DNA from 4 places in the Paenibacillus sp. FSL H3-0286 genome. Region 3 is predicted to be linked to each of the others. Evidence: predicted binding sites of a transcription regulator. Region 3 holds the regulator's gene; each other region holds the start of a gene.
The links. The regulator Rex, encoded in region 3, represses fermentation and respiration genes when NADH is low (regulators of the CRP and FNR family bind a similar motif). The targets are predictions, from matches to a motif close to TTGTGAAATATTTCACAA.
Positions count from the first base shown of each region.

Region 1 (7,701 bases), 2.4 Mb from region 3:
TTGGTTACGATCGTAAATAATTCTTAATCCTTCTAGCGTTAACATAGGATTTACTTCATCGATACAGTCCGTTTCACCCGCAATTAGGGAGGCGAGGCCTCCGGTCGAAATAACCTTCAGTTCGGGAGCGTTCATCTCGACTTTAATTCGTTTAACAATGCCCTCAACCTGACCCGCATAGCCAAAAATAATCCCGGCCTGCATCGCGTGCACCGTATTACGCCCGATGACCTTTTTAGGCTTCTCCAATTCAATTCGCGGCAGCTTAGATGCCCGCTGGTATAATGCCTCCGTTGAAATGCCTAGACCGGGGACAATCGCGCCACCAAGATAATTAGCACCTGCATCAATGCAATCAAAAGTCGTAGCCGTACCAAAATCAACAACGACAAGTGGACATTTGTATTGTTCAATCGCAGCAACTGCATTAACAATCCGGTCTGCGCCAATTTCACGCGGATTCTCATAACGTAAGTTAAGCCCCGTCTTAATTCCTGGTCCAACAATCAATGGGTCTTTCCCTATATATTTAATACACATATCCTCAATAGTCTTAACTAGTGGCGGAACAACCGAAGATATAATTACACCTTCAACGTCTTTGACAGATATACCTGACATGTGAAAAAGATTGTGTATCATTACTCCATATTCATCCACGGTCGATTGACGCGCAGTACTTAGCCGAAAATGATGCAGCAATTCGCGTTTTCTATATACACCGAGAACAATATTGGTATTACCGATATCGACAGCAAGCATCATGACAAAGGCCCTTCCTTCTTGGCATTAAGGTCTAGACTGATATCCAGACTGGAGAAGGAGTACGTAAGGCGCCCGACAGAAATCACATCCACACCCGTTTCAGCAATCCCGCGTAAGGTTTCTAACGATACATTGCCAGAAGCCTCTGTCTTAACATGCGGAGCTTTCGATTTAATCCTAGCCACGGCTTGCTTCATCATATTGTTAGACATGTTATCGAGCATTATAATATCAGCACCTGCTGCCAGCGCCTCTTCGACTTGCTCTAAATTCTCGGTCTCCACTTCGATGCTCATCGTATGCGGGATGTTCTTCCGGGCACGACCTACAGCCTGCCGAATACCACCTGCGCCTTTGATATGATTATCCTTGATCATAACTGCATCATATAACCCAAAACGGTGATTAAAGCCTCCACCAATACGAACAGCATATTTCTCCAGCATCCGGTGACCTGGTGTTGTCTTACGTGTGTCCACTAGACGAGTCGGTAATCCCTCCAGCACCTGCACGAAAGAAGCTGTACGTGATGCCACACCCGAAAGACGCTGCATCAAGTTAAGCGCAAGCCGCTCACCTGTTAGAATCGCATGTGTGCTGCCCTCAACCTCAATAATTACTGTCCCTTTAGTTACAGCTTGGCCTTCTTCGACAAGGGCTGTAAAACTAAGTGCCGGATCCACAATTTCAAAGACCAGCTCTGCAATTGGAATGCCACAAATTATACCGTCTTCCTTGGCATGAATAATCCCTTTGGACTCATGGCCCACTGGAATCGTCATCTGCGTGGTTACATCTCCGGAACCAACATCTTCCCGCAACCAAGCCTTGATGGATTGTACTAGCTCTTCATTGTAACCATTAAACATCATCGCTTAATTCCTCCACTATTCCCAGTTCGCGAATTTGAAGCAGGTGCTTACGCCACTGATCATCATCCCGCTGCGGATAATCCTCACGGTAATGCGCCCCACGGCTCTCTTCCCGTGCCAGAGCAGACTCTGTCACAAGCAAACAGCAGGTCAGCATATTAGCAAATTCATATTCCTCACGTTTGGACAATGCTGATCCAAAGATTGGCAGCTGTCGTTTTAATTCATCTAGTCCTTTAAGTAACATCTCTTCGTTACGACGTAGTCCGGCATATCGAACCATTACCTTCTGTAGCTTCAAACGACGTTCCACAATAGCTTGAGTTGGCGAATCTACACGTCCCTCGTTACTGTTAACCGATAAAACATCACGGTCCAGCGGGGAAAGCTCATGAATCCGATCAATAATACGCTGTCCGAATACAATGGCCTCAGATAATGAATTACTAGCTAAACGGTTAGCGCCATGCAGGCCTGTGGAGGAAACCTCTCCGCAAGCAAACAGACGTGGGATGGTGCTCTCTCCATTCAGATCGGTCTTAATCCCCCCCATCATATAATGCGCAGCGGGAGCCACTGGAATCCAATCACTTGTAATATCCAGTCCATAGCCCATACATGTCTCATATATTGTGGGAAACCGATGCTTCACCATCTCTGGAGATTCATGTGTAATATCCAAATAAACGAACGTTGATTTAGTATGTTCCATTTCACTTACAATAGCTCGTGCTACAATATCCCGCGGAGCCAGCTCAAGCAGGTCATGATAACGTTCCATGAACCGTTCTCCATTAATATTGCGCAAGACTGCTCCTTCCCCACGCACAGCTTCGGAGATTAAAAATCTAGGAGCTCCCGGGTAACTAAGTGCTGTAGGATGAAATTGAATAAATTCCATATCTCGTATATGAGCCCCAGCGCGATAGGCGATTGCTACTCCATCTCCTGTAGCTACTTCTGGGTTGGTAGTGTATCGATATAATTGTCCTGCTCCACCAGAGCACAGAATGGTCGCATCCCCTTGCAGGAACAACCTTCCACCACCGGGCCGTTGCAATAATGCGCCTACACATTCTCCACCTACAGTGATGAGATCGATAACATAATGATCATCCCAGACCTCAATATTCTCATGTTCGGCTACCTGTTCCGCCAATGCACGAACAATCTCATAACCTGTAGCATCCCCATTAGCATGTAAAATACGGCGATGGCTATGCGCACCTTCCTGAGTCAAAGCCAGTACCCCATCTTCCTTATCAAACAGAGTTCCTAAGCGAATTAACTCATGAACGCCTTCCGGCCCTTCATTAACAAGTGCATCGACAGCTGTTGAGGAGCAAAGACCTGCTCCGGCCATTAAGGTATCCTGCCGGTGGTAAGCAGGGGAATCATCCTCAGCTATAACAGCTGCGATCCCCCCCTGTGCATAGCGAGTATTACTTTCCATTACTGATTTCTTTGTGATCATTATGACACGCCGATCTTCACTGGCTTTAATAGCTGTGAATAACCCGGCAATCCCTGAACCAATAACAATACAATCTGTCTTTACCGTAGGAATATCCCGAAGATCAAAATCAACCAAATATTGTGGAATCATGACCGCTTTTCACCTGTTTCAACGAAAGAGTAGCGCATGCTACCGGACTTGTAGCATGCGCTCTAGGGATGTTCTGGCTTTGTCGGCGACAGCAGGCGGTACATAGATTTGTGGCTTCATCGTCTCCAGGCATTTCACCAGTTTTTTTAGATTATTAACTTTCATATTAGGACAAACAAGAAATTTGGTAGCAAAATGGAATTCTTTATCTGGACTATCCTTACGAAGCTGATATCCGGTACCATCTTCCGTTCCAACGATAAATTGCTTACGATCCGATTTCCGGCAATACTCCAGAATTGATGTAGTGCTGCCTACATAGTCACCCATGGCGACTACTTCAGGACGACACTCTGGATGAACTACAAATTCCGCATCTGGATATTTTGCTCTCATTTCTACTACATCTTTGACGGTCAACATGTCGTGAGTGTTGCAATAGCCTTCCCAAATAATCAGCTTCTTGCCCGTCTGATCTTGTACATATTGACCAAGATTCTTATCTGGGACCCAAATAATCTCTTCGGCGTCAAGGGATTCGATTACTTTCACAGCATTAGCAGAGGTACAACAAATATCGGTTTCTGCTTTAATCTCGGCGGACGAGTTGATATAAGTGACTACTTTAGCATTTGGATGTTGAGCTTTTAGCTTACGCAAACCGTCTACATTGACCATATCTGCCATTGGACAGCCTGCACGTTCATCAGGAATAAGGACGGTTTTGTTCGGGGCTAGAATTTTTGCACTTTCCCCCATGAAATGAACACCGCAGAATACAATAACTTCTGCATCTGTCTCTGCAGCCTTCTGAGCGAGTAAAAAAGAGTCGCCCCGGAAATCGGCAACCTCCTGAATTTCATCACGTTGATAATAATGAGCTAAAATGATTGCGTTTCGTTCCTTTTTAAGCTGTTCAAGACGTATACGAAGTTCTCGATTCTGTTCCTGCTTGCGCTCAAGCGCCAGAGCTTCCACCGATTGTTCTCCCCCTTAAATCCTCGCGGCTTTTCGCCGACATGATGTTATCAAATGGCATGCGCCATCATGGTGAAAAAATGAACATGCTGATATAAATAGTAAGTAATATTAATCACTAATGTACACAACGTTCCAGCCCCTGTCAATGTAACTGGACAGGCTTTAAGGCATAGAATCCCTTAAAAATTAAAATAAAAAATCCGGAGAACAGTTACGTTCTCCGGATAAATTTACATCATATGAATGGTGGACCCAATTAGGTAAGGCTAGTGCCCCCACCTTTATTGTCATCGTCAGAACCGTCATTACCCTCAGAATCAGGGTTATTCGGGATATCCTTCGATAGGTCAGGAAGTGTGGACTGTTCATCCTCAGGCTTGCCTTGAATGCGAACTCGCACATCACCGATATTGTCGATGACAGGCTCGCCAACTTCATGGGCAACACCTTCGCCACCCTCTGGTTTACCATCCTCGGAAAGGAATCCTTGTTCAATCAGTTGTGTGATCTGATCAAGCTCAAGTGTTTCTTTCTCAAGTAATGTATTGGCAATCAAGTGCATTTCTTTGGAGTGTTTGATCAACAGATCTTTACAACGTTCGTAACTCGAAGTAATAAAGTTCTGCATTTCCTGATCAATCTCATAAGCAATGGAGTCACTGTAATTCTGTTCATGCCCAATATCACGACCCAAGAATACTTGACCTTGAGAAGATCCGAACTGCATAGGTCCAAGCTTATCGCTCATACCGTACTCCATAATCATGGCACGCACGATGCGCGTAGCCTGTTGGAAGTCACTGTATGCACCCGTACCGATCTCACCAATAAACAATTCTTCAGCAACACGTCCACCAAGTAATCCAGTAACCTTATCCAAAAGCTCCTGCTTGGTAACGATCATCCGATCTTCCTTCGGAAGCATAATAACATATCCGCCTGCACGTCCGCGTGGGATAATAGTAACTTTATGCACCATATCGGCGTGCTCAAGGAAGTAACCTGCAATAGTATGGCCTGCTTCATGATAAGCTACAATACGTTTCTCGCGGTCACTGATCACACGGCTGCGTTTCTCAGTACCTACGATAACACGGTCAATAGCTTCATCCACTTCAATCATGGAAATATCTTTACGGTTACGACGTGCAGCTAGCAAAGCTGCCTCATTCAGCAGATTCTCCAGATCAGCACCTGTGAATCCGGTTGTGCGTTTAGCAACAACATCCAGTCTTACATCTTTCGTAAGCGGTTTGTTACGAGCGTGAACCTTAAGTACAGCTTCACGGCCTTTCACATCAGGACGGTCAACCGTAATTTGACGGTCAAAACGTCCTGGACGAAGCAATGCCGGATCAAGTATATCAGCGCGGTTAGTCGCCGCTACAATAATAATGCCTTCGTTACCACCGAATCCATCCATCTCAACCAGCAATTGGTTAAGCGTCTGTTCACGCTCGTCATGTCCGCCACCAAGACCGGCGCCACGCTGACGACCCACAGCATCAATTTCATCAATGAAGATAATACATGGAGCATTCTTCTTAGCATTCTCGAACAAATCACGTACCCGAGAAGCACCGACACCCACGAACATTTCCACAAAGTCAGAACCGGAAATACTAAAGAAAGGAACGCCAGCTTCACCTGCTACCGCACGGGCAAGCAATGTTTTACCTGTTCCCGGAGGACCTACAAGCAATACGCCCTTAGGAATACGTGCGCCAACAGCTGCAAATTTGCGTGGATCTTTTAGGAACTCAACGACTTCGACAAGCTCTTGCTTCTCTTCGTCCGCCCCTGCAACATCCTCAAAGCTGATTTTCTTCTTCTCCTCATTATATAACCGAGCCTTGCTCTTGCCGAAATTCATGACTTTACCGCCGCCACCTTGCGCCTGGTTAAACAGGAAGAAGAACAAGATGAACATAATTACCAGCGGGATAATTGAAGAAAGGAATGTCAGCCAAATGCTGGTACCTTCCATTTTCTTCTGAGTTAATTCAATCCCATTAACATCACTGGCTTGAATCAGTTCATTGATAGCGGCATCTGTAGGAGGAATATATGTGGAGAAGCTTTTCGATTTAGTATCGGCAGGCAGCTCTCTATACTCGCCTGTGACCAGAAAGGCATTACCCTCAAACTGAACCGTCAAATCCTTCACATTGTTGTTCTTGATCTCCTGCCGTAACTCGTCGTATCTAGGGAAATCGGCGGCTTCATTTCCATTGCTCACAAACTGGACAATACCCACCACGACTAAAAATAAAATCAAATAAAAACCAGAATTCCGGATGAACCGATTCATCCCCTACCTCCTCTCACAACACTCAAGTTATTGTACCATAGCCTCTTGGGACACCTCAAATAAAGGAAGTTGTGGGTATCCGATCCGTATGATCGAGGCAGTCCTTAGTTCAATTGGAATAAATCTCAGGTTTCAGTACTCCAACATATGGGAGGTTCCGATACCGCTCGGCATAATCCAATCCGTAGCCTACTACAAATTCGTCAGGTAACACGAAGCCTGTGTAGCTGGCTTCAAGATTAACAGTGCGGCCTGATGGTTTATCAAACAAGGTAACCACAGAGATAGTAGCAGCATTCCGGTTGCGGAGCAACTCAATTAAATAGCTGAGTGTAAGACCACTGTCAATAATATCTTCAACGATCAAGATATCGCGGCCTTCTACCGATACATCCAAATCCTTAATAATTTTGACTACTCCAGAGGACTTGGTGGATGCTCCATAGCTGGACACTGCCATGAAATCCATCTCAACAGGTACTGTAATGGCTTTAACCAAATCTGCCATAAATATAAACGCACCTTTTAGTACACAAATTACTAAAGGGGTACGACCTGCGTATTCTTCGCTCAGTGTTCGACCGAGTTCCTTAATTTTCTGCTGAAGTTCCTCTTCGGTGATCAATACTTCTTGAATATCGTTTTGCAACTTGCGAAACCTCCTAAGTTATACTATGAAAGACTTACTTCGACCATTACGTGACTTCGTGGTCATCCAGCTCTGCCAGAGACAATAGAAGTACGGAGGTCGTGTGCCGCCCTACTGCGGCATGCATCGAGCGTCTTACGCCCGGAATCCAGACGATATTGCCCAAACCATCACAAACGAGGGGAATCAATGACCGTTCGGAAGCAGGTATTTTATCATCAATATAAATATCTTTTACCTTTTTGCTTCCGTTTAATCCCATGATCCTTATGGTATCTCCAGGCAATCGGGATCGTATCGTCAGTGGAAAGACCAGTTCATCACGGTCAAACCAAGCCGACATCTTCCCATAATCCTCCCCCTGTACAAAAAAGTTTTCTCTCTCCAGTACCGCCATCGACATCACCTTACCTATTTCCTCCAGTTTAAGCTCAGAGTCCGGTAAAAACAGACGATATGTATAGCTTGCCTGTGGCGTCGTGGGCTTGGACGAGAACAAGATACTATCATATTGCCG
Region 1 is NZ_CP150285.1:71,629-79,329, reverse strand. Features, by position in the region: gene MHB37_RS00360 (type III pantothenate kinase) at 1-765, opposite strand, end outside; gene nadC (carboxylating nicotinate-nucleotide diphosphorylase) at 762-1,637, opposite strand; gene nadB (L-aspartate oxidase) at 1,627-3,243, opposite strand; gene nadA (quinolinate synthase NadA) at 3,283-4,221, opposite strand; gene ftsH (ATP-dependent zinc metalloprotease FtsH) at 4,481-6,535, opposite strand; gene hpt (hypoxanthine phosphoribosyltransferase) at 6,645-7,184, opposite strand; gene tilS (tRNA lysidine(34) synthetase TilS) at 7,231-7,701, opposite strand, start outside.
Region 1: the regulator Rex is predicted to act here: its motif matches at 4,292-4,309, upstream of nadA (quinolinate synthase NadA).

Region 2 (7,701 bases), 3.1 Mb from region 3:
CTGCTTAACGGAATTCCCTGCTCCAGTGATTGCTGTCCGAGTTCATTCAGCTTGCGCTTTTCCTCCTCATATTTGTACATCAGATGTTGCATTGCACCCCCACCTTCCGGGAAAAGCTATATCTGTAGACGATGTATGGAAATTTTAATGCGTTTATCGGTTTATTTCATTTTAATTCGATATCCGCATTAAAACAATACTTACCTCGCATACAATTTGGTTAAATTGTGAGGTGACACCAAAATGAGGCATCGCAAAGAGCCCCCGGGTGACAAAAACATTATCGGGACCCGAGTTATAGCTATTCGAAAAGCTAAGCGAATGAAGCAAAAGGATTTCCTTGCCAAATTGCAAACCTTTGGCTTGGACATTAGCCCGACCAGTTTATCGCGATTGGAAGGTCAATATAGACTTGTGCAGGATTATGAGGTGGTTGCAATTGCGAAAGCATTGGAGGTTTCTGTTGGGGAGTTGTTGGGGGAGGGTTAGTGAAGTGATAGTGGGAGATAACTCTCTGTTCTTGGAAGAGATCGTTATTTCATTTAAATAGATACTACATAAATCTGCAAATTTTTATGCAGAATCCCTGAGGGGATTTATTATTCAGACTTAGGCACGTACCTACGACGTCCAATAAAATGGAGGACTGAGGCAATATCTGACCCTTAGCTTTTTATCCTTCGGTCCGCTTTCAGGTAACATTCATCGTGCTATGTATGTAGACATCAAATAATACATAGCTATAACAACGATATACCAACCTATCGCGTGGAATTCATACAAAAACCGAGAAAGGCACTTTATTTAAAAGTGTCTATTTCTCGGTTATAGTATATTCATCCGTTATTTTAATTAGTTAGGTTACCCTTCCATCGCTCTAATAGATTCATCCACCTTTACCATCATGGAACATTCGACTCTTTTGCGGAAGACGTCACAGCTGAAGTCATAGGTTCCGACCAGGGAACCCGTCGCGTGCAGCGCATTGGCAGGACAACCGCCGCTGCAGTAGAGTTTCGCCCAGCAGTCCTTACATTCCGGCTTCGAGTAGCAGTTACTCTCTTTAAATTGACATTGCAGCTCAGGTTGTGTGATGCCATCCCAGAGGTTTCCCATGCTGTACTCTTCATCCCCTACGAACTGGTGGCAAGGAAAAAGCTCTCCCCAGGGGGTGACAGCAAGATATTCTGTTCCTGAACCACAGCCAGTGATTCTCTTCTGGATGCAGGGTCCTTCCGAGAGGTCAAGCATGTAATGATAAAAGGTAAACCCCTTGCCTTCTTCGCCGCGCCCAATCATTTCTTTTGCGAGAATTTCGTACTGGTTATATATCTCCGGGAGGTCCTCCTCGGTAAGTGCATAGGGTTCCCTTGGATCACAGATAACCGGTTCCATCGAAATTTTGTCAAAACCAAGGTCTGCGATATGAAATATATCGTTGGTGAAATCGACATTGTTACGAGTGTAAGTTCCCCGTACATAGTACTCTTGGTCTCCGCGCTTACGAACGAATTCCTGGAACTTCGGAAGAATATGATCGTAGCTGCCTTTTCCGTTAACTGTTTGGCGAAGCCGGTCATGAACCTCTTTCCTTCCATCTAGGCTCAATACGACATTGTACATTTCCTGATTTAAAAACTCGGTGACCTCATCGTTCAGCAGCATCCCGTTCGTCGTGAAGGTGAAGCGGAACTTCTTTTTGTATTCTTGTTCTTTGCTTCTTGCATAAGCTACGATCTGTTTAACCACTTTCCAGGCTAAAAGTGGTTCCCCACCGAAAAAGTCAATGTCCAGGTTTCGATGATGACCTGAGTTTTCAAGCAGATAATCGATAGCTTTTTGTCCAACCTCATAGCTCATGATTGCTCGATCTCCGTTGTATTTCCCCTGACTAGCGAAGCAATAGTCACATGACAAATTACAGGTATGCGCAACATTGAGGCAGAGTGCCTTGACATAAGTTTTTCGTTTTTTTAAATCGAGCGAGAGGTTCTCATACTCATCTTTTGTAAAGAGCTGTCCATCATTTATAAGCTCCTCGATATCCACGATGGTTTCTCGAATGTCGCTCTCGGAAATGCTGGAATCATCTTTATATTTATCCAACATTGTTGTCACGATTTGATCGACAGAAGTTTTCTCATAATCCGCTATAATTTCATATGCTAGGTCATCAACAACATGCACCGAGCCACTATAGGTATCGAGCACGATATTGTATCCGTTTAGTTTATATTGATGAATCATACTTACTAATCAAGCTCCTTTTGCACACAAGTAGAAACGGCTTCGCCATCCTTTAGGGATAGTATCCATTTCTTAAAAATAGCCGCCCATCAGCAGAGCAATGGGCGGTAAAATTCCGAATCCTATCTGTTCATTGCATTTTCACACTTCTGGTTTGCAACGCCGCAGGAAGTTTTACAAGCGGACTGGCAAGAGGTCTGGCATGCGCCGCATCCGCCGTGTTTTGCGGTATCCATCAGTTTGCGGGTGCTCAGTGTTACGATTCTTTTCACGATAAATGACTCCTTCTGTAATTTCTTGTGATCACTTTCACTTAATTTCCATGGAACATCGTAGCAACATCACGCAGGTACGTCTATGATGCCTGTCACCTAGCAGAGCAGAGAGGGGTTAAACATAAGCATCAACACTAATTTTCGTGCAGTCTTTCATGCTTGTGATCGTAGGATGCGGCAGCGGGAACCAGAGTCAGAGCAATGCTAAAAAAGTGAAACAAAAAAGAGACAGCAATGATGCCATCTCTTTAACAACATTTTTTCTCATACTTGTCCGTAAAGTCCAATAAATATAAGGATTTCATAGCACTGTATCCTTCCTTACCAGTAGAGCGACACTCTCCACATGCGTGGGTGGACAATGTGAACAAACTTATATGAGGAGCCCTAAGACACTTCCAGACAGTTTATCTGCTCTTGACGCCTTAGTTCATAAAAATATTGCACAATTGGATGCTTTAACTTCATCTTCTCGCTCATGTTTAAAATCCAACCGTTTTGATAGAAGGCGGCTCCGAGCATAGCATCTATGGCGTGCTGCAGAGGGACGAGAATGGCCCTCCTATCCATAACCGAACGGATGCTTTTTGTACTCTAAGGGGCTTGAGCCGACTCTATTTTTGAACACACGACTAAAATAGTACTGGCTCTTATACCCTACCTTCACGGCCAGATCCCCGATTTTGATATTCGGCATTACGTCATCCAGAATCTCCTTCGCCTTCGATATCCGAAGCTCGGTGACATAGTCAAGGAATGAAGCACCGATTTCTTGCTTCATACGCTTACTAAGATAGGTTTGGTTGATATGAAATAGTGCTGCTACTCGAGTAATAGACAGCTCCGGATCCTGATAATGACTGTCAATATACTCGGTCACTTTTTGGATAAGCACTGTTCCATCCCCTGTATACCCGGGAAGCTCCGGCTCCTTATCCACCCTGCCTTCATGTGAATGCAAAGGATATTTTACCTGAAGATGCTCATCGATCCGATGAAGCAGCTTGTTCAGATCACTCTTCGGCACAGGTTTCAATACATAATCGAATGCTTGCAGTTGCACGGCTTGACGCGCATATTCAAAGTTATCGTACCCGCTGATGATGACAACCAGAACCGACGGGCAGCGTTCGCGCAATATATTCATCAGATCGAGCCCATTCATATTCGGCATGTTGATGTCCACAAGACATACATGTGGTAGGGCTTCCTCCACCATATTCAATGCTTCGTTTGCACTTTTCGCTTCTCCTTCAACCTCAAAAAGATACGGACTCTCCTCAATGTATTGTCGCAAGCCTTTGCGAATGATCGTTTCATCATCGACGATGACAATCTTCCACATCTTCATTCCACTCCCCGTCCAAAGGTATTCGAATGACCATAACGGTAATGCCATCTTCGCTCTTCACTGCAAGGCCATATGGCACTCCGTAAGCTAGTCGAATGCGATGGTTTACACTATATAGCCCAAAGCCTGTGGCAGAACGATCATATGTATCATCAAGAAGGGCTTGATTTATCTGCTCAAGCTTCTCTTCCGGAATCATAACCCCATTATTTTCAACCTTAATAACCAAATAATCGGCCTGTTTATATGCTGTAATCGAAATTTTGCACTTTTGATCCCCAAGTGGCTTAATCCCGTGATAAATCGCATTTTCCACCAAAGGCTGCAGTATGAAGCGAACAACTTGGCACTGAGCAAGCTTTTCATCATATCGAAGCTCGTAGTCCAGAATCTCCTCATATCGCACACCTTGAATATGAAGATAACTCTCGACATGGTACAACTCCTGATCAAGCAGAATGTAGGGACTGCCTGTGCCAAGCCCTAATCGGAAATACGCGCTAAGCGCTTCCACCATCTCCACCACATTGTCTGCTCCATGTTCCGTTGCCATCCACTGAATCGTATCCAATGTGTTGTATAAAAAGTGCGGCTTGATCTGCTCATGAATCAGTCTGAGTTCCATCTCCTTTCGGTCCTGCTCCACAGCGTATAATTGAACAAGCATGTCATTGAAGCTTCGTCCAAGATCGCCGATCTCATCCGAGCGCGTAACATCTGCTCGTATGGTTTGGTTGCCGTTCTGCACATTTTCCATTACCTGGCGAAGCGACTGAATTGGACGAATAATGGAAGAAGCAAGCAGCACCAGAAAGACGATAAACGCACTACCGATAAGAACGCCTACCAGCAATGCAGTCCGCTGGGTTTTGATCACCGCTAACGATAGACTTGAATTCGGTACTTTGAGTACTAACTTCCAGCCTTCCACATTTTGAATTGGAGCCTCAAATACACTCATGTTCTTCTTATCTGCTGTATCCTCCGCTCCATCTTCTTCACCCAGCTCTCTGCAATCGACGATAAGCTGGCCTGACTGGTCATATAGCATTACATCTTGAGCAATCTCCCTCATCTTCTTGACGGAGACGGCTGCGGCAATATAAGCTACCTCATCATTCACCGATGGATTCACGCGATAAAGAATGACGACGATTTCGGCTGCATTCGCTTTGGATACGATCGGATTGCTTACCACATAATTGGAATCTGAATTCAGCAGTTTTCGATAGTAGGGTCGGTTTAGTATCGAAAAAGGCTTGTCCCTTGCTGACCAGGAATTTCCGTGAATATCCACCACGCGTATGGATTCGTACTCTACTTTCTTCTTCGCCTCGAACTTATCGAACTCTTGCAGCAATTCATCTCGTGTCCACTGATGGTCCGAAGCTAGAGAAGCAAGCATGTCTATCTCTCCAATGCGCTGATTAAACCAATAATCAATCTGGTCGCTGCGTGCAGTAACCACTTGCTGCGTTAAGTTCTTATTCAAAGGGACAACCGTATGGTTCATCTCCAAATATATTGTTACAAGCAATGCAACGAACAGCAGCAAGAAGCAGCCTCCTGCGATTAACGTAATTTTTAAGTGAATTGATTTCATTGTAATCATAGCCCTTCACAATATCTGTTTCTTACATGCCCGAAAAAGACAAAAAAACACTAATCTGTGCAAATACATAATGCTGTACTAAATCTATAATAGGTCTTGTGCATATTTTCACATGAAATAACATTCATGTCTAGGCTAGAGATAAAGGATTTGCCTAGCAAATCTTCCTCTCCCTAGTGTATGTAACCAATCCACAACAGAATGAAGGAGATATTATGCGAACTCACACGAAAAAGCTGTTATCTATTCTACTAGTCCTCAGTCTTATGTTCACGCTTGCTGCTTGCGGCAGTAAAGATGCAGAGCCCGCTGCAGATGCAAACGGAGTTCAAGTCTTTGAAGGAGTTGGGCAAGGTAAACATGGCGATATTAAAGTACAAGTCTCCTTATTAGATAACAAGATCACTGACATTAAAGTGACAGAGCATAAGGAAAATGAAGTACTTGCAGAACCTGTTTATACGCAGCTCAAGCAAGAGGTCATGGCAACTAACAGCGCAAAAGTTGATGCCATTAGCGGATCTACAGTTACAAGCAAAGGATATCTCGAAGCCATTCAAGATGCAATTACGAAGTCTGGACTTACCCTTGTCGCTGGCGCTGCAGTCAGTGGAAGCAAAGACAAAGAAGAAGTCGAGCAAACCTATGATGTTGTCGTCATCGGTGCCGGGGGTGCTGGCTTTAGTGCGGCTATCGAAGCGAAGAGCGCTGGAGCTAATGTAGTTCTGCTCGAGAAAATGCCAGCTGTTGGCGGCAACACATTGATTTCCGGTGGTGAGATGAATGCGCCTGACAACTGGGTTGAACGTGCTCTTGGCATCACAGATGACACGGCTGACTTGTTCTATAATGATACGATGAAAGGCGGAGACAACCTCGGGGATCCAAAGATGGTTCGTATTCTTGCCGACAATGCTCTAGCATCTGCCGAATGGCTGCGCGATGATATCAAGGTAGAGTTCTTACCTGATCATCTGTTCCAATTTGGTGGCCATTCCAGAAAACGTGCGTTGATTCCTGTAGGTCATACAGGTGTTGAATTGATTACTAAGTTAAAAGCCAAAACAGACGCTGATCAAATCACGATCAAAACGAATATGAAAGCCGAAACCTTGCTGAAGGACGAAAGCGGCAAAGTAACAGGTGTAACTGCGACTTCGGGTACTGGCGACAAGATCACATTCCATGCGAACAAAGGCGTCATCATCGCTACCGGTGGTTTTGGATCCAATGTAGAGATGCGTAAGAAGTATAACCCTACAATGGATGAAAAATATATGACTACCGATACACCAGGATCTACAGGTGACGGTATCGTTATGGCAGAAACGATTGGCGCCAAACTGACAAACATGGAGAGTATTCAAACGTATCCAATCTGTAATCCTGAGACAGGTGTTATTTCCCTGGTTGCAGACTCCCGCTTCGATGGTGCGATCCTGATTAACCAAGAAGGCAAGCGCTTCGTTGAGGAATTAGAACGTCGTGACGTTATTTCTAAAGCAATTCTTGCCCAAACGGGTGGATATACGTATCAATTATGGAATCAAGGCATTGAGGATATCGGTAAAACGATAGAAGTTCATCAAGACGAATACGATCAACTCGTTAAACAAGGCTTGCTCTTTAAAGCCGATACGATTGAAGAGGCCGCTGATTTCTTTAAAATTGACGTGAACACTTTGAAAGAAACGATTAATAAAGTAAATGATTATGCGAAAACAGGTAAAGACCTTGATTTCAAACATCGCGGTGGATTGAAATCTCTTGAAAAAGGCCCTTACTACATCGAAAAAGCTGTACCCTCCGTTCACCATACAATGGGCGGCTTGGTGATCGACGAGAAGACTCGCGTTTTGAATGAAAAAGGCGAAGTCATCCCTGGGTTGTTCGCTGCAGGTGAAGTAACAGGGGTCATTCATGGTACAAACCGTCTTGGCGGTAATGCCATCGCTGATATCTTCACATTCGGCCGGATTGCAGGCAAACAAGTTGTAGCAGAGTAATCTTATTTTTTGTGTAACTGCTCTATTAATAAGTTAGCCTTAAAAACGTGCAAGATAGTTCGTAATGTGCAGGTTGACTCTAACTTTCAAGCTGCCCTCTATGACATAGCAAACCGCCCTGTCAGCAACATTGCGAATGAAGTGCCCCCTTAAAGTTAGACAGGTATATAATTAAGCGACTTGTTGGGCCTGAGTTCGGTACTGTACCGG
Region 2 is NZ_CP150285.1:797,121-804,821, reverse strand. Features, by position in the region: gene MHB37_RS03530 (hypothetical protein) at 1-92, opposite strand, end outside; gene MHB37_RS03525 (helix-turn-helix domain-containing protein) at 244-489, shown strand; gene scfB (thioether cross-link-forming SCIFF peptide maturase) at 862-2,247, opposite strand; gene scfA (six-cysteine ranthipeptide SCIFF) at 2,370-2,519, opposite strand; gene MHB37_RS03510 (response regulator) at 3,085-3,867, opposite strand; gene MHB37_RS03505 (histidine kinase) at 3,842-5,428, opposite strand; gene MHB37_RS03500 (flavocytochrome c) at 5,701-7,491, shown strand; one part of gene MHB37_RS03495 (IS3 family transposase) at 7,663-7,701, opposite strand, start outside.
Region 2: the regulator Rex is predicted to act here: its motif matches at 5,582-5,599, upstream of MHB37_RS03500 (flavocytochrome c).

Region 3 (7,701 bases):
AGGGTATATGAAATGCATTCCGATCACGCGTTCCGGATACATTGTAGAACTTGCAAGTTCAGTCAAGCTAAGTGTTGACGTATTGCTGGCAAGAATAATGTGGTTTGGACATACTTGATCCAGTTGATTTAATATTTTTTTCTTTTCTTCTAAATCCTCAACGATTGTTTCGATAACCATGTCACAAGAGCTCAGCTCTGCGAAATGTGTCACTTTTTGAATGCGGCTAAGAATCAGCTTCTTCTCAGCTTGAGTGATCGCCCATTTCTCCAGTTGCTTATCTAGACTTGTCTCGATCATTTCGTAGGAGTAGTCCAGTTTCTCAGGGGTTTTCTCCACCAGCAATACATCCAGGCCCTTGGCTGCCAGCATTTCGGCAATCCCTTGTCCCATTGTGCCACCGCCGATGACACCAATTTTCTTGAAATTCATAAAAAAGTCTCCATCCTTTCAGGTATCTATACTTTTGTATTGTACCTTGTCTGTCGCAAAAATTTATAAAGCCCGACATATAATGATATCTTAGCATGCCTGAAAAGTAAAAAAAAATAACCAGCATAAATATTTATGCTGGTAAACGCACGCTGTCACGAAATTGACATCGAAATTGCTCTCCAGAGAGCACTTCTTCCTTCATTAAAATGTCAAGGGAGTAATCAAATACATTTCGTTGCTTTTCAAGGTGGTCGTGAGTACGTACCATCAACTCGTCCAATATTTTACTGTTTTCCTTCATAAGCTCTTCAGTGGTAACCATTTCCAGTTTGGCAATACCCAACGAAGTCAATCCGGATTTCATCATGGTTTCGACAATATTCAGGGCCTGATCAAAATCGCCACGTGAACCTGTGCTTCGTCCGCCATAATACATTTCTTCTGCAGCCGCTCCACCAAGTGCGATCATAATCTGATCTTCGAGATAATCTTTGGTGTACAGATACTGCTCTTGCTGAGGATTGTGACGTACATAACCAAGGGCTTGCCCCCGCGGAGTCAGCGTAACCTGACTGACACTTCCCGGACGAAGCAGTTCTGCCATAATGGCATGTCCCAATTCGTGGATCGCCACCCGTTTTTTCTCTTCGTGGTTAGTTTCTCTGTCCGTTTTTTCCCCCATCATAACCTTGTCAATCGCCATCGACAGATGCCGCTGCTCAACCTCTGTCAATTCCTCACGCATCATATAAATTGCTGCCTCATTCATAACACTTTCGAGCTGAGCACCGGAAAAACCATAGGCTTCTTCGGAAATTTTGTCGAGGTTCACATTGGCATGAAGCGGCTTATTTTTGGCATGCAATTCGAGAATCGATCTGCGGCCTTTTTTATCAGGCATGTCCACTTGAATATGACGGTCAAACCGGCCAGGACGCAGCAATGCTGAATCAAGCATTTCTTTACGGTTAGTGGCTGCTACCAGTAGAATGCGTGGTGTTTCGTTGTTATAGATCCCGTCCATCTCAGTCAACAGCTGATTCAAGGTCTGATCATATTCTCGCTGCTGTCCGCCCTCACGCTTACCGCCAATTACGTCAATTTCATCTATGAAAATAATAGCGCTTTGCTTGTTTTCCTTAAGGGCGCGGGTACGGGCATCCTTAAACAAATCGCGGATACGGCCGGCACCGACACCTACGTACATTTCTACAAACTCACTGCCTGATGCTGCCACAAATACAGAGTTTGTATAATGTGCTGCTGCTCTAGCCATAAGGGTCTTACCTGTTCCTGGAGGGCCTGTAAGCAGAATCCCTTTCAAAGGCCGAATCCCGAATTTGCTGATTTCCTCATGCCGGATCAAAAAATCCAACGCTTCACGAAGCTCCTGTTTTGCATTGTCTTGCCCGCCAATTTCTTCAAAAGTAAGCTTTGAAGGTCCATCCTTCTTGCGTTTCTTCCCGGCACCTGCATTTACCGCAAGTCCGCCTCTTAAATGAGCAATGATAAGTAAGGCCGTGAGCATCCCAGCAGCAATTACAATCGGGAATATATTAATGCCTAGAAAAGCCATAAAAATAAACAAGACAGGAATAAATCCGATTAGAATTTCTTTAAGGTATTTAGGCATTATTCCATACCCCCAATGTCGCAGGTTTACGCGGCAAAATAATAAATTTGCTTTCTTTTCCATTACTCAAGCTTACATAGACATTATTGTCATCAATTTCTGTTGAGGCTATCACATTTTTATATTGCGGATATTGCGCTTTGAGTCCATCAAGTTCTGTGGGTATAAGTGTATATTTACGGCTCTCCATGGCTTCGGCTACAGAGAACATCGCTTTATCCCAGTATTCATCCAGCAGTTCACTGGAGTTCTGTTCTACATCAAGTTTTAGTGTACGTCCATCAATCATCGATTTTCCTTCTTGGGAGACGTACTGAACCAGTTCACGTAATTTCGTGCCTGGCTGGAGATCAAGTTTCAAAGTGACCTCATTGCGGTTAATACTGATATGAGAATTATTGACGCCCTCATATTGAGATACAATCTTCTGAAGTGGTTCCTGCATTGCAAACTGACGATACAAAAAGAAGCCACCAAACAATAGAGTAGCCGACAGTAGAGACGTTATCAGCACAGGTACAAGACGTAATTTCAAGAAACGTCCTCCTCTCAAAGATGACAAAATATAAAGCTCATTATAATAATTTATAGCTACTTGAGAGCTCATCAGAGAGACTGAAGTCTCTTATTGCTGTTCTAATTACAAGTAGTAGTATATCACAGGTGTATATACTAATTTCAAAATAAATGTGAATATATTTAAAATTTAATTTTTTAAATATTTCCATCAATACCAAATAAATTCCTCACTTTCGACAAAATCGGCCTTGATTTTTAATCAATCGGCCTATTTTCGTATGTGAATATAAGAGAATATTCGGTGATAACCACCCATTCAGTATATCACTTAGTATATCACTTTTGTACATCAAATAAATGTAAACAAGCGAACTTATAATAAGTTCGCTTGTTTACTATGCCACCCTTAATTTCCTTATGTTCAGCTTAACTTTTAGGTAAACTGTAACCTTCGCCCATTCGGGACCCATCCGAAAAGCGATAAAATTGATAATAATACCGACCGCTCTGTTTATAAAAAAGCTGCCAAGCATACTCTCCGTTATATACTCCCGGCAGCAAGCGTTCAATCGTTATGTCCGGAAGATCAGCTTTGATAATGCCGCGTATTTGGGCTTCCGAGGTTCCTTTACTTAGTTCCTCAGCAAACACTGCGTCGTCGCCTTCAGCAAATTTTCCATCTACCGTAAAGCGGACCCAGACCATAAGAGCAGTCCCGGCTTCATTTTTCCCTGTTAATACCCAGTACACTGCATTTTCATCCCAAACCGATTTTTGTGCTTTGGTTACCTCTGTTAGACCCGCTCTGGTTTTGGCAACATCCTTAGCGATATCACGCTCGTTCCATTGATCTTTCATAATATAGGCATAGAACTGGATAAGTCCAAACCCCAGGAGCAGAATCAGAACTGACCCCAGGAGGATCCATTTTTTCCTTTTCTTCAAGGTACAGCTCCCTTTCTAGTAATATATCTTTTTTGATTATATAACACACCCGCGCGTTTATCCAAAATTTCATAATTTTCTAGCTTTCCCAGCCTTAAAAATACACAAAAGGCCGCAACTTTTGCTAAAAGCAAAAAGTCGCAGCCTATTATTTATTCGTTATTCTCCAGACTTAACGCTTCAATAAACCTTCGAAGGCTTCTTGCGCTTTACGCCGGATAGCTTCCTCATCCAGGGTTAAGCATTGTCCATGCTTGATGACCTGTTTACCATTCACCCACACATGCTCAACATCCTTAGCGCTAGCAGAGTAAACTGCATGAGACAACAGATCTGTGTGTGGCAGCAAATGCGGCTGATCGATATCAATAGCAATGAAATCTGCTTTCATCCCTACAGCAAGTCTGCCTACATTATTTAAAAAGATGGACTGCGCGCCATATTCTGTAGCCATACGCAGAGCCTCTGGAGCTGGAACAGCCGTTGGATCACCGCTGACACCCTTATGAATGAGAGCTGCAAGCCGCATCTCTTCAAACATATCCAAGTTATTGTTGCTTGCCGCGCCATCCGTGCCAAGAGACACCTTCACACCAGCTTTTAGAAGATCAGTAACCCGAGCCACTCCGCTAGCCAGCTTCAAATTACTGCCCGGATTATGAGATACACCCACATTATGGCGAGCCAAGATCTCAATCTCTTCATCATTTAAATGAACACCATGTGCAACTATCGATGGACGTGTGAACATGCCAAGCTTCTCTAAGTGAGCTACAGGACGCAACCCGTAATCCGCCACATTTTGTTCCACTTCACGTTTCGTTTCGGACATATGCGTATGCATCGGTAAATCCAGATCATGCGCTGCCTGCACGAACTTAACCAGGAAGTCCGGAGGGCAAGTATAAGGGGCGTGCGGCGAGATCATAGTAGTAATTCTACCTTCAGCCTTTCCATGCCAGTTACGGGCAAAAGAAATCGCTTCCGCAAGCTTGTGATTCTGTACATCCTCTGGACATAACCCGATCACACCACGCATCAATACGGAACGGATACCTGATAACTCAGCTACCTCGGCTACTCGGTCCATATGATCATACATATCGAGGAAGGTCGTAGTTCCACCCTTCAGCATTTCCAATACAGATAAGGAGGTTCCCCAGTATACATCATCACCGGTGAACTTTTCCTCCATTGGCCACATCTTCTCCTGAAGCCACACTTGTAGCGCTAAATCATCTCCATATCCACGCAGCAAAGACATCGCCGCATGACCATGTGTGTTTACAAGTCCAGGCATGAACAGCAGACGGCTGCCATCAACCACTTGCACTCCAGCTTCCATCTGAGGCTCTTCTTTTCCTATGTAAGTGATTAAATCATCTTCAATAGTCATATATCCACTCAGAACCGGCTCATCCGTTCCCGGAGTCAGAAAATACCCGCCCTTAATTATCGTTTTATTGTTGTTCATGTTCGCTTTCTTCCTTTCCATCCCGCAAGTAATAAGCAAGACTTTGCAGATCAGTTGTAAAATCAGCTGCATGCACCCGGATATTCGGTGGTGTCTTCAGAATCACAGGGGCAAAGTTCAAAATCGCTTCAATCCCAGAAGAAATGAGAATATCTGCTACATTTTGAGCTTCTGAATCAGGTACGGTAATAATGGCAATGCGAATACCTTGCTCACGAATTGTGCTGCCTAGTTCATCCATCGGCTGCACAGTAAGGGAGTTGATCTTACGTCCAACCTTAGGAGCGTACGAATCAAATATAGCCGTGATTTTCATAGTATCTTTAAGATATGCATTGTAATTAGACAAGGCATGTCCGAGATTACCTGCTCCAACTAAAGCTACATTAAGCTGTTGATCCAGCTTCAGGATATGACGGATTTTCTCAATAAGATACGTTACATCATAGCCGATACCTTTTCTGCCGAAGTCACCAAAATATGCTAAATCCTTACGAATCTGTGCGGGATTAAGATCAAGCTTTTGTCCAAGTTCCTGAGAGGAAACTGTTAATATTTCGCGATTCTGGAGATCATTCAAAAAACGCAAGTACACAGGCAGTCTGCGAACAACGGCTTCTGATATTTTATCCGATTTCATATTTTTCCTCCTAAAAATAGTAATGTTCTTGTGAAAATCCATATTCAAACGTCTACCTCTCCTTATTAAGGACGGTACTGTAACACACCGCCCTTAAGGATAAGGAGGAGCTAAACTGAAGACGAGCGTTTTAAGAAGCGCCGCCATCCTCTAGCCATTCCGCTATGCGAGGGACCATTTGATCAGTAAGCATATGCTCCATTTTGGGACCAGGCAATGAATAAAGGAAATACTTCCCGTAATGAGATTCAATAACCCTTGTATCATAAACAATAACTATTCCACGATCCTGCGCCGTGCGAACCAGTCTTCCGAATCCCTGCTTAAAACGAATAACCGCTTGAGGAACAGATAATTTCATGAACGGATTCTTCTTCTGGGCCTGCAATAACTCCGACTTCGCTTCCGCCAACGGGTGATTCGGCGGTTGAAACGGAAGTCTCACGATGGCCAGGCAAGTCAGTGCTTCACCTGGAATATCTACACCTTCCCAGAAGCTGCTCGTCCCCAGCAATACGGATGCTGCACTGTCCTGAAAGCGGCGGATCAACTTGCTCCGGCTGCCACCTTCCACGCCTTGACCAAGCACCGTAATCTCTTGTGAGGCCAAAGCCTCTTTAAGCGGATCATATACCTGACGCAGCATTTTATAAGAAGTAAACAGAACCAGCATCCTCCCACGTGTTGTTTTAGCAGCTTCCGATAATGACTGTACGAGTGTATCGACAAATCGAGCATCGCCCACACTCCCCTTCACACTAGGAAAATCACGCGGTATAACTAGCAGTGCCTGCTCGCGATATTTAAAGGGAGATGGAAGGAGTGAGGTCATTAGACGTCCCTCTTCTGCAGCTTCGTTAAGTCCGAGATTATCAATCATAAATTGAAAAGATTTATCTACAGATAGCGTCGCCGAGGTAAGCACGATGCTTTTTTTCTTATCGAAGAACAACTCTTTAAGCTGGTTGCTAACATCCACAGGGACGGCATACAGCTGTAGGGATTTGCTGCGGTAATTTCCATTTGCCTCCAGCCAATATACTACATTATCGTCATTCAGCCCCATAAAGAATCTTACTTGCTCACGTATGGAAGCCAAATCTTTAAATAAACCGCTAATATCAGTAACAAGGCTGTCTGCTGAGGATTGGCTTTCCTGGTCACGCATCTCGTTAAGCATTTTATCACCCTTACGGATGATGTCGCTTAACGTCAGATTCATAGTGTTCTCTAGCGCAACCAATTCATCCCAATCCTTCGGCTTACGGGCAGGAAGCAACCGCATAACCAGTTGTCCCGCTTCTCCTGCCCCTGCATCACTGCGTTCCGGCAATAGGCTGAACAGCTTGTCGCTGAGTGCATCCCAGGTTTCTTTGACAGTAAGCAGATCCGGGTAGATCCGATCGATGACTCCGCTCCATTCTGAAGCCTCTTCACTGCCTGACGACTGTAATATTTGACGCAGAGCAGGGAGCTGTCCGTTTCGGCTATCTTTATACAGTCGCGATAACGTGTGTGCCACCGTGAAATGCTTCATATGCATGCCAAGATGTTTACCAGCCACATCTTCTAAATGATGTGCTTCATCAATGACAAGATGCTCGTAAGCCGGAAGCAGCTGGTGCCCAGCCTTAACATCTGCGAATAGCTTGGAGTGGTTCGTAATAACCACATCAGCAATCCCAGCTTCATGCTTGGCCCTATGATAATAACATTTGCGGAACCAAGGACAAGAACGGCCCAGACAGGAATCGGTATCGCTTGCCACCGTCTCCCAGAAGTCACCGCCCCGGCCGCTTAAATTCAGCTCTTCATCATCCCCTGATTCACTTTGAGTGAGCCATACAATCATCTGAGCTGCAGTAAGCGCATCTTCCCTTGGGCTTATAAAGTCCTTCTTATTAATTTTATGCTCAAACTTACGCAGACACAAATAATGCCCTCTTCCCTTAAAAATAGCAGCTTTAAACGGAAAAGGAACTACCTGCGTTAACAAAGGGATATCCCGCTCGCGCAATTGGTCCTGCAGATTAATGGTATGAGTGCTGACCATGA
Region 3 is NZ_CP150285.1:4,771,927-4,779,627, forward strand. Features, by position in the region: gene MHB37_RS21435 (3-hydroxyacyl-CoA dehydrogenase family protein) at 1-432, opposite strand, end outside; gene MHB37_RS21440 (AAA family ATPase) at 566-2,068, opposite strand; gene MHB37_RS21445 (hypothetical protein) at 2,061-2,603, opposite strand; gene MHB37_RS21450 (DUF5590 domain-containing protein) at 3,014-3,532, opposite strand; gene MHB37_RS21455 (amidohydrolase) at 3,705-5,006, opposite strand; gene MHB37_RS21460 (redox-sensing transcriptional repressor Rex) at 4,993-5,646, opposite strand; gene dinG (ATP-dependent DNA helicase DinG) at 5,777-7,701, opposite strand, start outside.

Region 4 (7,701 bases), 1.1 Mb from region 3:
GCTCCGTACAAAAAAAGATATACTATGTTTTTCTTGGAACCGTAATTTTCAAAAGCATAGAATGAACCGCGAATCGCAAGAAGAATCACTGCAATGCTTCCCGGAACAAGTAACGCGGAGCCATAATAATAGGCTGTGTCCGGAAAAAATCCGACGATGCCAATATAGAAAAAGATAAAAAATACATTTGTAATCTCCCATACGGGTGATAAATATCGGGAAATCAGACGATTAATGAGATGATCCTGCTTCGTTAAACGTGCATAAAAGGCGAAGAAGCCCGCTCCGAAATCAATGGAAGCTATAATTAAATAGCCGTACAAAAACAGCCAGAGCACCGAGATGCCAATCAATTCGTAACTCATCATTCAGTGCCCCCCTTTTCCGCAGATTGATTAGGATGATCCTTCATCCATTTCTCCATCTCAGCTTCTGCCGGATTATTGTTGAACAAGCGTCTTAGCACGATTACACACATACTGCCGAGTACGATGTACAAGAGCAATAAGGCGAAGAATATAATTCTTACATTCGGTGAAGACGTGGCCGCCTCCTCAACACGCATATATCCACGGATAATCCACGGCTGTCGGCCAACCTCCGCATAAAACCATCCCAGCTCAACAGCCAGAAAAGCGAGAGGGGCGCTCAGTGCGATGATGCGAAGCATCCATTTGTTAAGCTCATTACGCTTTTTCCAGAACACAAACAGAAAATATAGAAACGAAATCGCGAGCAGAGTAAATCCAATTCCGACCATTAAATCAAACAGATAATGAACGAGAAGCGGTGGCCATTCTTCCTTGGGGAATTCCTCGAGCCCCGTCACCTCTGCATTAAAGTCACCAAAGGCCAGGAAGCTGAGCAGCTTCGGCAGATGAAGAGCCCCTAGAACTTCATGCTCTGCATTCAGCCATCCCAATAGTACCAAATCCACACTGCTGCTCGTCTCAAAATGCCACTCTGCCGCTGCAAGCTTCTCTGGCTGATGCTCGGCCAAAAACTTGGCGGACACATCACCGGCTAACGTGTTCAGCAAACCGAATAGTAAAACAACCGCCATCATGAGATTTAAAGATTTTTTGTGGTATGCGGACACACCTTTTCTCAGCATCGCGAAGGCTGCAATCCCGGCTAACAAGGCAGCTCCTGTCAAATAGGCCGAGCTTAATACATGGAACACTTTGGAGAACGTCGCCGTATTCAGCATCGCTTGCACCGGGTTAATCGCTGTGAATTGGCCTGCTTCCATGACAAAGCCCTCAGGCTGGTTCATGAATCCGTTCACCGTCGTAATAAAAACGGCAGACATGCCTGCCCCGGCGACAATCGGAATCGTCAGCAGCCAATGGATATACGGATTTTTGAAGCGATCCCACGTATACAAATAAATGCCCAAGAAGATAGCTTCAAAAAAGAACGCGAACACCTCCATGAATAACGGAAGTGCAATGACATTCCCAGCCAGTTTCATAAAATTCGGCCATACCAGGGCCAGCTGTAGTGAAATCGCTGTACCGGTCACGACACCAACCGCCACAGAAATGACAAATCCTCGAGACCACCGCTTTGCCATAAGTGTATAATGGGGGTCCTTCTTCCGAATCCCGATAAACTCTGCTATAGCGATCATTAGCGGTATACCGACGCCAATCGTCGCAAAAATAACGTGGAACCCGAGAGTCAAGCCTGTCACCAGCCTGCTCCATAGCACCGTATCAATTGCCATTCTTTAATGCTCCCTTCAAAACACTGTTCATTTTTCTATGATTAGGCCTGCTAACTGTTGGCTGCATTCAATATCAGGTTTAGCAAGGTTCAGCGACATCGTTGCCTGTTCGTTTTAGTATGACGTTCATCGTTCTTTGCTATGTAAAAAGAGAAAAAATTCACAAAGCAAGAGTTGGCGAGCCCGATTTACCTGATACTGAGCAGTCAAAATTATAATGTGACCTAATGATTAAAATCATCTTATCTTAAATTGCAAGTAATTCAATCACAGATATCTCTTAATCCCTAAACGTTCAAGAAAGGGTCAAATCTTTCTGACAACTCAGTGAATAACACAAAAAGTACCCGAAGGAGCTATTGATTGATTAGTGCATATGTGATGTCACAAGTTCCCTCCTACTTCGATGCTGGCAAAAAAACGATATTTTCTCATTTTGAGCCGTAATATATCCCCTTTTTTGCAACAAAAAAACACTGACTCAAATCATCAGTGTTTTTTGAATTAAAGCTAATTTCATCTTTGTCATGACAAATCTTGAACTGCTACTATCATTTAGTACGACCGTAGAAAAAAGAATACCCATCTGATTTCCCAAGCTTAGTCGTCTCCGTTCCGTCCACTAGCTTGACCGCTTTCAGCAACGATACAATTTGCGTATGCATTAGCTTTGCATCAAATTTGTCCATCTCTCTGTTGTCACTATCCACGAGCAGATAGTCGGGCATTGGAATGAAACCAATCACCGGTATCCCTGCTTCAAATAAGGGCTGACTCTCTCCAAACTCAAACTTGTTATGTCCACGCAATAATACAGTACGTGTGCTATCTGTCTTTTCAATAGCCTTCAGCCAAATGCCTGCCATCATTTCATTGCCTGCATAGGTATATTCTGTACTTATTTGTCCAGTTGGACCATAATGACCCGTATCATCGTCCTTCCACTCCATGCTGCCTAAATGCTCAACCGTAATTCCAGCTACAGCTTTTAAATGGCCATTCTTGCCATCCCACAGCTCTCGATGCCCCTCCATCCAGGTGGAAGTTGCCTGAGAGGACCCTTTGAACTCCGGTAATCTAAAATGCCCTGTCACAAAAGCAAATATCATCGTACGTTCCGGCTGCTCCTGCTGTAAGTAACGAATCATAGACAGCATGCCCACAGCGCCATTCTCCTCCACCACATTTATCCCATCCGTATGAGTATTTACGATAATTGCTTCGTCTTTATTCTTACCGTCAATTTTCACATAAAAGGATTCTGTTGGGGCATCTTTTTGTATTTCCGCTTCTAAAATAACCGTACCTTCTTTATGCTCCTGAGCTGCGCTGATCACCTTTTTCCCTTCCGTTTCATTAACCCAAATCGCAGGGATTCCAGCATAATCGGTGGTAAAAGGCACATATTGCTCTTCAACCTTATCGTCAGATACCCCTTTCCAGACTAAAACAACAGCTTTTACGCCCATTTCCTTCGCTTGCTCCAATTTAGCTTCTTTTAATGCTGTAGTGAGGACCAGATCGCCTTCATTTGGGGCAATTTGGTTGTCCATTGGTGATGAATCCCGCATATTCATAACGATCCCACTTGGAAAATTTCTGAAATTCTCAATTTCAATGACAGCAATTTTTCCGCTGGCCTGGCCATATTCACCACGCTTCGTATACACCAGCTCCCCAGTTACACCTTTTTCGTCAGTTTCCCCGGAATAGGGAAAAGCTGAAGAGACATGAATTTCCTGCTGATCAATCATTAAAGCACTGTTCTTTTCTTCCCATCGGTCAAAAGTATAGCGATCACGATAAACTTGCAGCCCCATATCCGATACCTGCTGCTCCAGCCAAGCAATAAACTGATTGTGACCCTCAGAGCCGGTTGTACGGCTTCCAAAAGAATTCATTACTTCAATATCTTTGAGCATCACTGCTGCAGAATCCAAATTGCGTTCATCGATCGTCACTGTCGTATCAGCAGCTAATGCTACAGGTGTTGTAATAGGTTTTGCATAGACTCCAATACCCCAAAGTGCAGTAACGATAAGTGCAGCAATGCTGAATAACACTTTACGAACCACTAGAAACGGAGTAACTCTTCTGCTTACCTTTTGCCCCAAGAGTCCTCTCCATATGCCCGCTATGATCAGCAAGAGGATAGAAAGCGCAAGCAGCCAAAAATTTCTTGTTAGTAAGAATAACCCTTCTGCCACCATCGCACTAATAAATACTACATGTAACTTCTCACGCTTCTTTAATAGTAAAAAAGAGATGCCTAATTCTGCTAATAAAAAGATGATGGTCACGATTGAGATTACCGTTTCTTCGCCAATGAATACCGTAGCACTTAGTGCTAGGATCAAAAGCAGCACTGCTGACAATCGTCTATATAAGATTTCTAACATGACGCCCTCCCATTTTAACTAACGATTATTTTGACATTACATTTGTAATGCCTTATGGTTTTAGCATATTGAAAAGACTCATGAAAAACAATGAAACGAACATCAGAATGTACAAACGGAGGGGAAATGTCATCTCAAATCATGAATTATACAGTCCAAATACCTCTCAGCATCGTTCCAATAAAGAAACCAACCGTTTGACAAGAGAAGCCATCTGTACGGCATTAGTCTTCTTGATCCAGGAACAGCCTTTTGACAAAATCACCATCACCGATATTGTGAAGCGCGCAGGGGTTTCTCGAACAGCCTATTACAACAACTATTCCTCCAAGCAAGAGATCCTGGTGGATTTGGTCGATTCGCTTATTTTTGAAATTAATCAAAAACTCTTACCTTACACCAATGAATTAACAGGCAAAGCTAAAGAACCTCAAAAATTTATCAAAGTGCTTTTTGAAGTTATTTTTCAGCAGCGGAACATCTACAAAGCACTTCAGAGTGCAAAGTTTGATCATGTAATTCTGGATTGCTTGAATGAAATGATGCTTTCTACTGCTCATGACAAAAGCGACGAGAATGTGTACCGAATATACTTTAAAGCGGGGGCCCTCTATAATGTTCTCCTTAAATGGATACAATCAGACTTTGCAAAATCCATAGACGAAATGACCAAAATTTGTCTTGAGGTATACCATACTCCAATGTCCCAGGAATAAGGTTTAAAAATCGTGTTTATAAATGAAAAAACAAAGAAACCACGGAACCAAGTTCGGCTCCGCAGTTTAATTATCAACCCTACTATTGAATTTGAATTTGTTTCATGTACTCTTTGAATGCCTCGGCGATTTCTTTGTATTTTGTATGATGCAGATAATGTGAACCTTCCATTGGGATCATTTTGCCCTGTGCGGATTGTTTGACTTGCTCCTCATGCAGCGGAATCCACTGTTTATTGTGCTCGTTATTTGATTGAACGAAGAGAAGCAGCGGCAAGTCATTTGGCATTGTGATTTTTTCTCCATTTTTGAAATTGGAACCGAGGTGGCCCAGTTCATTCATCAACGTTGGATTGGTCGCGACTTGATTCGAAATCAAACGCATCTGTTCTTTGGTATGCTCATCGAACGCAAGCGATTCATAGGGATCTCCGCTCACTTTTTGGACCAATCTCATTAGACCTGATTTTTGAAGAAATTTCATGGCGTTCAAAGGTAATTTGACATCCATTCCGGGTTGATTGGGAACGCTGCTATCGATGCCGACAAAAGCAAGAACTTCATCCGGATATGTGTTCACATAGGTCGCTCCGTAAAGTCCCGCGATGGAATGTCCCATTAGAATGTAACGGTCTAAACCCAGTTGCTGCAATGCTTCGTGAACCTCACTTACTATATTCTCAGTCGTTCTCTCCTTCTCGGTTTCATCGCTCAAACCATAACCGAAAGGCTCGACCACCACGACTTTATAATTAGGGGTAATTTCATCGATCAGCAATTTGAAATCAAGTGCAGGCGTCGGGGTTCCTTGTCCCGGTAGGAGTACAACAGTTTGTTCTCCACTGCCTTGAATAAGCACATTCATCTTTTTCCCATCCACATTGACATACTGGCCATACGATTCGATTTTCTTTTTCTCTACCCCGTCGCTGATTGCATCAACGATAAAAACGATGCCCATGAACAGCACGAGCGCCCCTACAATACCTCCGATTATTTTTAACCATAGGTTCCGTTTCTTGTGGCTCTTAGTCCCTGTTGTTTTTATTTCTACCTTATTTGCCACGTTCATCTCTTCCCTTCCTTGTCCCTGTATCTGAAGTGCCGCCTTGACGACATATTCAAAGTGTAATCAATCAAGATGTACTCTTCGTGACGACAATATGAACGGAATATGAACAAGACAAAAAAAGAAGTTTTAGATTAACATCAAATCGGAAATGAAATAATGTTCTTGTCCTTTACTCAAAAAGCAGCGTTTCTCATTAGAGATCGCTACTTTTTATTGTATACTTCATTTAATATGTGTAGGTTCTCACTATTCTATTATTTCTCAGCACAAATCATGAATATCGGTGTTGACCGGTTTAAGACTTGCTGTTTCTCATCCAGAATTTTTGCGTTCAAATTCTCTTCAGCAAAAATATTAGCGAAGCCTTCTTTTTTGAGAGTCCGTATATCCCACTCGGGACGCCATTCTCTGGTCAGCGGCAATACAAGACTCAGACGGTCTGTCTCCTCTATGTCCTTATGATGCGGGAGTTCACCAAAGCCCTTATCTACATAGGTTTGCTGATCCTCTACTCGCTTTTGCTGCATCTCTTCGTCCCAGAGATGGCGATTCCAGTTGGCATCAAAAACCAGCAGCCGTCCCCCAGGCTTAAGTACACTTCTCCACTCTTTGTAGGCTGACTGCGGGGATCGGTAAGGCTCCAGGTGACATTGCGGCACACGATTAGATCGAAGCTCTCCGCAGCAAAGTCAAGCTTGTGCGAATCCATCTTGCGGAAAGTAACGGTTACACCTTCCCGAATGGAGTGGGCACGTGCTTCTTCCAGCATATTGTCGGTACAATCGATCGCAGTAACCAGATGCCCGGCACTCGAAAGAATCACAGAGAAGAAGCCAGGAAACCCATTTATCATTCACTCCTTCTTGGCAAGTATCATGAACCGGTTTACATTCTGGTAACCGTATTTCAAATAATCTAGCGGCATCGCACGGGCAGGGATAAAGTTCCGGTGAACATCTATGGTTCGGAACCCGGCCTGTTTCAGCGCTGTCTCGTCAGCTTCAGGCCGTAATACATTAACATATGGCAACTCGCTTAGCAGGCTTTTATCTTGACTGCTTCGCTGGCGGATTCTTTGTTCTGTGAGTAGAATCAGTGTCCAGGACAAGGCATACCAAAATCTATGGAATACAGTCTTGCTCTCTTTATACAAATAGTTGCCGTCAAAAATAATCAGGGTCCCGCCCGGTTTTAGAATCCGATACCATTCAGCATAAGCCCTCTGTGGATCAGGAAGCGTCCATACTACATCCCTGCAGACCACTGCCTCAAAGCTATTCTCTAGCTCCATATGCAAATCGGCAGCATCAGCGACATAAGCTGGAACTTTATATCCATAACTCTCAAAATTTCGTGAAGCTCTATCGATCATTCCCTGAGAGGTATCCACCGCTGTAGGCAGATGACCCATCTGTGATAAGAGTATGGAGAAAAAGCCAGGCCCTGTTCCCACATCCAGCACCTTTTGCTGGGTAGTTGTTCCCAACCCTTTAATAAGCAGTTGTTTCCAGAGGTTTATGGTTTTTTTGCTGCGGAATTGAGTCTGTATGACTTTGTCATAACTCTCCGAGCTTGATGTCCAGTATTTCGAAATCTCTTTTAACATCATTTTTCTCCTATGTCGAGTAGATTCCAGAAGACCGGCATAAAGGTGGAGTACCCCGGTTTAAATCCAGTCACTCTATTATTTACTGCTAAGATATCGTCAGGGAAATAAATAGCTGCAAACATAGCCTCCTGATACAATTTGGAGAAAATGGAGTCATATGCGGTCTGACGTTCCTG
Region 4 is NZ_CP150285.1:3,708,206-3,715,906, reverse strand. Features, by position in the region: gene MHB37_RS16710 (cytochrome d ubiquinol oxidase subunit II) at 1-368, opposite strand, end outside; gene MHB37_RS16705 (cytochrome ubiquinol oxidase subunit I) at 365-1,729, opposite strand; gene MHB37_RS16700 (hypothetical protein) at 2,281-4,128, opposite strand; gene MHB37_RS16695 (TetR/AcrR family transcriptional regulator) at 4,209-4,844, shown strand; gene MHB37_RS16690 (alpha/beta fold hydrolase) at 4,927-5,916, opposite strand; gene MHB37_RS16685 (hypothetical protein) at 6,171-6,443, opposite strand; gene MHB37_RS16680 (class I SAM-dependent methyltransferase) at 6,425-6,769, opposite strand; gene MHB37_RS16675 (methyltransferase domain-containing protein) at 6,770-7,525, opposite strand; gene MHB37_RS16670 (nickel ABC transporter substrate-binding protein) at 7,522-7,701, opposite strand, start outside.
Region 4: the regulator Rex is predicted to act here: its motif matches at 1,878-1,895, upstream of MHB37_RS16705 (cytochrome ubiquinol oxidase subunit I).